Regions from separate parts of the Clostridium lamae genome, predicted to be linked through region 2. Evidence: a T-box and tRNA genes for the amino acid it is inferred to sense, from the RefSeq annotation. Region 2 holds a T-box; the other holds one or more tRNA genes.
The links. The T-box of region 2 lies ahead of metG (methionine--tRNA ligase). A T-box ahead of a tRNA ligase gene usually reads a tRNA of that ligase, here a tRNA-Met.
Positions count from the first base shown of each region.

Region 1: it has a tRNA-Met gene. The T-box ahead of metG (methionine--tRNA ligase) is inferred to sense a tRNA for this amino acid. The anticodon was not compared.

Region 1 is NZ_JASCQJ010000034.1:2,920-6,129, forward strand. It holds gene QK892_RS13905 (exonuclease domain-containing protein) at 1-1,238, opposite strand, end outside; tRNA gene QK892_RS13910 (tRNA-Met) at 1,368-1,443, opposite strand; gene QK892_RS13915 (hypothetical protein) at 1,610-2,035, shown strand; gene recQ (DNA helicase RecQ) at 2,225-3,210, shown strand, end outside.
Region 2 is NZ_JASCQJ010000006.1:46,263-49,472, reverse strand. It holds gene metG (methionine--tRNA ligase) at 1-1,685, opposite strand, end outside; T-box leader at 1,757-1,995, opposite strand; gene QK892_RS04965 (SdpI family protein) at 2,051-2,392, opposite strand; gene QK892_RS04960 (FUSC family protein) at 2,574-3,065, shown strand; gene QK892_RS04955 (FUSC family protein) at 3,083-3,210, shown strand, end outside.

The DNA of each region.
Region 1 (3,210 bases), on a different contig from region 2:
ATGACCATTGATTTATAGGAGTAAGCAAAAGCACTAAGTGTATTTTGAGCTGCCTTTACAGCTTGTTCGTAAAAATTCACCTCGCAATTATCAGCACCATAAATTGCTTGAGTTTTAGAAAAGTTCCTATCCTCAAGATACTCTATTAGTTTAAGTCTAGAATAACTATAGGACTCACAGAAATTTTCAGCTACTTTAATAACTTGAGATTGCCAATCTGATTCTATTGTTTCTACTTTTGGATTAAATATATGAGAAACTTCTTGTATAACATTATTAAGATCATTTTGAATTGAATCTATAGCATTACTAAGACCTAAGGAACCAGATTCTAGTTCTAATAATTTTTGGCATATTCTTGAGGTTTCAAGATAAGTACGTTCTTCTTGAAGATTATTTTTGTATGAAATGTGAAAAGTATATTCAATTCCATCATAAACTGTTTCTGTAACATCTACAGTTTCGTAATGTTGCCAACCATCTAGTTCAGTTAAAAAGTTACTCATTACTATGTCAAATTCTTGTCGTGTTTCTTCATGATATTTTTCAACTGCATTGATAATTGTAATTAAGGAAATATTTTTGAAATCTATACCATCACACATTGGACAGCGAGCATTAAAATTTTTGTTGTAACGATGAAAGCAATAAGGACAACTAACCTTACCAAATAAGGAATCCTTATAGTGGGGGAGAGTATAGTTTTTTGTAAATAAATTAAGATTTAAATTTTGTTTCATATAATAGAGCAATATTTCAGCACAAGCTAGACTATCGCTGCTAGCATTATGGTGATCTAAATTTATATTTAGATAATCACAAATAGTATTAAGTTTTTTGTTTGGAAGATTATTAAATACCTTACGAGCAATCTTATAAGTACAAAGATAGTCCACATTTGGTTTCCAATTTATACAATAGTGTTTTAAGCAATTATAAAGAACAGACATATCAAAAGTAGCATTATGAGCTACTAATATTCCATCATCCATTAAGGGTTTAATAGTAGGCCAAAGTTCTGGAAAGTTTGGCTTATCTTTTACCATATCAGGAGAAATCCCTGTAAGTTTAATATTAAATTTATTAAATGTAGTATCTGGATTAACTAAAGAGTAAAAGGCATCAGTAATACTGCCATTTTCAATTATAGTGATACCTATTGCACTAATTCTATTGTTGTTTCGATTTGGAGTTTCAACATCAAAAACTACATAACGCTCTTGATTATTTTCGAACATTATATCACCACATCTTTCTATTTTTATAATAATTTTTTTATTAGTTTATTAAAAAATTAGTTGAAAAAATCCCAGTAAACCTTGTGGATACTGAGATTTTATTGCAATATTATTTTTGATTACACAATATGGTTGCGGGAGAAGGACTTGAACCTACGACCTTCGGGTTATGAGCCCGACGAGCTACCAACTGCTCCATCCCGCGATATTAAAATATTCTTCTATGATAAATATTATATATCTATTATATATCAAAGTAAAGTAATTAATGATAAATTATTTGAATTTTTAAAATAATAAGAAAAAACGATTTCAAAATTATGGATAATGTGATAAATTATAATTAGAGGATTAAAGTAGGGGGGACATAGATGGACACTATGATATACAGTATAATTTTAGATTACTTAAATAAAAAATTAAGTAGTAATCTTAAGGATGAGTTTATAAATGCATCGGTTCACTTTAATATAAGTAATGAAATGTATAACAAATATTCATCTGTAGAAATTGAATATATGTTAAGTACTATATCTGATAATAATATTATTGATTACGTTGAATTATGTTCTGTTTGTGGATATATATTATATAGATTAATGGAGAGTAATAAGTTAAATAATGAAGATAGAATAGAAGTCCTTCAAATAGTATTAGAAATAAATAATGATATAAGCAATTATTTAAGAGGTTTAATCCAAGAAGAGGAACTGTATAAAAAATTATTACAAGTAACAAAAAAACTTGGGTTAACTAACGAAGAAAGTAAAAAGCTTATAAAGATATTGAATGAATAATATTGTAAATGTTAACTTATAGTATTGTATATATTTAGGCAGTAAATATAAAGAAATATTTACTGCCTTTTGTTATATTCTTTTAAGATATTTAATTCCAGAAATTATAATAAAAAATATTTATTATAATTATATCATTAGTAGTTTAGTATATAAAAAATATGGTAAAATCTTAAGAAGAAAGGAGTGATTAACATTTTAAATAAGGCAATTGAAATATTACAAAAATATTATGGATATAACTCCTTTAAGGAAGGTCAAAGCGAGATTATAAGGAATATTTTAAGAGGATTAGATACCTTTGGCATAATGCCTACAGGAGGTGGAAAATCTTTGTGTTATCAGATTCCTGCTTTAATTTTTAATGGAATAACTTTAGTTATTTCTCCTTTAATATCCTTAATGAAGGATCAAGTAGATTCTATCAATGATATTGGAATAAGTGCTGCCTATATAAATAGTACTCAAAGCTTAGATGAAATTAAAGAGATATTAAATCTTTGTTATGAAGGAAAGATAAAGCTTCTATATATAGCGCCTGAAAGATTAGAAAGTGAATATTTTAATAAAATGCTTAGAAAACTTTGGATAAGTCAAGTAGCTGTAGATGAGGCTCATTGCGTCTCAATGTGGGGACATGATTTTAGAAAAAGTTATAGATATATATTACCCTTTGTAAATAGCTTAAATGTTAGACCAGTTGTTACAGCATTTACAGCAACAGCAACAAAAGAAGTTAGGAAGGATATCCTAGATTTACTTGGGCTAATTAAACCTTATACATACTTAGGAAGTTTTGATAGAGAGAATTTAGCTATTTCTGTTCATAAGGAAGAAGATAAGGCGGAGTTTGTTAAGGATTATATAAGAGATCATGAAGAAGAATGTGGAATAATATATTGTTCTACCAGAAAAGAAGTAGATGCACTATATTATTATTTAAAAGAAAGAGGATTATCTATAGCAAAATATCATGGTGGGCTTAAGGATGATGAAAAAAATTATTATCAAGATGAGTTTTTAAAAGACAATTATAATGTAATGATAGCCACTAATGCCTTTGGAATGGGAATAGATAAATCAAATGTAAGATACATAATACATTTCACTCTTTGTAAAAATCTTGAAAGCTATTATCAAGAAATAGGTAGGGGTGGTAGGGATGGAGAAAAGAC
Region 2 (3,210 bases):
GGCTCACAAGCTAATACTTTTACTACTCTTAAGTCTATTTTTTCGAAGTCTTCTATAGTTATTTCTTCTTTGATTGGAGTTATTTCTCTCTTTTCTTCTTTTTGATTAGCTGCTAATTGAGCTTCTCTTAAAGCTTCTAATTCAGCTAATTTCTTATCTACATCTATTCTTGGGAATAATGCTTCTCCCTTTTGAACCTTAGTTCCAACTATTGTTCCATCAAAGTTATTTAATGATTCAAAAGTTATATTAGCTGCATTTATTTGCTCGTTTATCTTCTTGCTTGTTTCTGGTAAGAAAGCAGATAATAATACTGAAGCAAATCTTAAACTTTCTACTAAGTTATATAAAACTGTTCCAAGTCTTTCTTTCTTTTCTTCATCCTTAGCTAATATCCAAGGTGTAGTTTCATCTATATATTTATTTGCTCTTCCTATTAAATCAAATATATGCTCTAAAGCTTCTGGTATTCTTAAGTGCTCTATTGCATCATTTACTTTCTTTGGAGTTCCTAAAGCTAAGCTTATTAATTCATCATCTATCGCTTCTTTGACATTATTATTTGGAATTACTCCATCAAAATACTTTTCTATCATAGCTACAGTTCTAGATAATAAGTTTCCTAAGTCATTACATAGATCAGAATTTATCTTCTTTATAAATATTTCATTATTGAATAATCCATCTGCTCCAAATGGTATTTCTCTTAATAGATAGTATCTAACTGCATCTACTCCAAAGTTTTCGACTAAAGTTACTGGATCAACAACATTACCTTTAGATTTAGACATTTTTCCTCCATCAACAAGTAACCATCCATGTCCGAATACTTGCTTAGGTAATGGTAAATCTAAAGCCATTAACATTATTGGCCAATAAATAGTATGGAATCTTAATATATCCTTACCAATTAAGTGAACATCTGCTGGCCAATACTTTTCATAAAGTTCTTTATTATCGCTTCCATATCCTAAAGCTGTTATATAGTTAGAAAGTGCATCTATCCAAACATAAACAACATGCCCTTCATCAAAGGTAACTGGAACTCCCCAATTAAAGCTTGTTCTTGAAACACAAAGATCTTGTAAGCCTGGTTTTAAGAAGTTATTAACCATTTCATTCTTTCTTGATTCTGGTTGAATAAAATCTGGATGAGCTTCAATATACTCCATTAATCTATCAGCATAGTTACTCATCTTAAAGAAATAAGCTTCTTCCTTTGACTTTTCTACTGGTCTTCCACAGTCTGGACAATTTCCATTAACTAATTGAGTTTCTGTCCAGAAAGATTCACAAGGTGTACAGTATAAACCTTCATAAGAAGATTTGTAGATATCTCCCTTATCATAAAGCTTCTTAAATATATCTTGAACAGCTTTGATATGATAATCATCAGTAGTTCTTATGAATTTATCATAGCTTATGTTCATTATCTTCCATAAATCCTTAATTCCTGATACTATTTCATCTACATGAGCTTTAGGTGTTATTCCTTTTTCTTCAGCAATCCTTTGTATTTTTTGTCCATGCTCATCTGTTCCCGTTAAAAACATTACATCATATCCTGTTAATCTCTTATATCTAGCTAAAGCATCAGCTGCTACAGTAGTATAAGTATTACCAATATGAAGTTTAGTTGATGGGTAATAAATTGGTGTAGTAATATAATATGTCTTTTTACACATACCATTTTCCTCCTAAATAATAATCGTTTCATTTATATAAAAAAATCCCTATATAGGTATATTAAAACCTACATAGAGACGCATTATACGTGTTACCACTCTAATTCATATTTATTTCGCAATAAATATCTCAACAGGTGACATTTTATCACCTTGCAATATAACGGTTGCTACCGTATTCCCCTAACTTACTAGCTCAGAGAATATGCTCCAAGACCATCTTCATAAAGCTTTATGCCGCTAGCTTTCACCTAATCTAGCTCTCTTTAGACACTCTTTCCTTTACTACTCTTCTCTTCATAGCATTTAAATCATTATTATTATGATATTCTATATTAATTTTACTGTCAATTACTTTTAAACTATCATTTATTATCAAACTTCTTTTTTATAATTTTATCTACCATCATTCTAGATAAAATCACCATAAATAAACTAAATAATAAAACAAACGTAAATGTACCTACTCCAAAAATAAATAATATTATAGCATTAACTATAAATAATAAACTTCCTATTGAGCCAAAAATTTTTGCTGCAAGTTTATTTGAATATTCCCATGAAAATTTATCTTTAATTGAATATTGATTCTTATATCCAAATTTCATCTCCTCATATCTAGTAGAGTTTGATTCATATAGCCCACCTATAATAAATAGACCTAATGGGATTAATTCCGAAATTAATATGTAAATCCAAAAATGCATATTATCCTTCTTTCTGTACAATTATTATACTAAACTTATTATTTTATTATAATTCTATACTAATTATTTCTATTTATGCAATAAAATTTATATACTTTTTTATAAATCCATGATTTATATATTTTGTAAAGCCATATATTTTATGTGCTATAATAATAAAAAAAAGATTGGAGTTGATACTGTGGAAAATTTTGAAATTCCTCATATAGGGTCCAGAAATATCAAAACAGCTCTTTCTGTTTTAATATGCCTTATACTTTGGCCAAATTCTCTTTTTGCTGCAATAGCAGCTGTAATTTGCGTCCAAAGCACCGTAGAAAATTCCTTGAAAATCGGAATAAATAGACTTATAGGAACATTACTAGGAGGTATAATATCATTAATCCTTCTATATGCAGTTAATAGTCTAAACTTAGAAAAGTTTTTACCACTAATAGTTGCCACTGGAGTTTCATTAATAATATATATATGTAATTTAATCAAAAAGCCTTCAGCTTGTTCGATATCTTCTATTACATTAATGGCAATTTTAATTTCTCATAACTCTACTGACCCTTTGATGTATGCAGTGCATAGGACAATTGAAACTGCCTTTGGTGTAATAGTTGCAATATTAATTAACAAGTATATAAATCCACCAAAGACTAAAAATACTGTTGAGAAAACTAACTAGAAATGAGGAGACATAATATGAATTTTACTTTTCCCAAAATTGGACTAAGAACTATTAAGACTGCTCTTGCAGTATTTCTATGCCTATTATTTTTTCCAAATGAGCCTTTTTTCGCTTGTTTAACTGCTGTTTTTTGTGTGCAAGA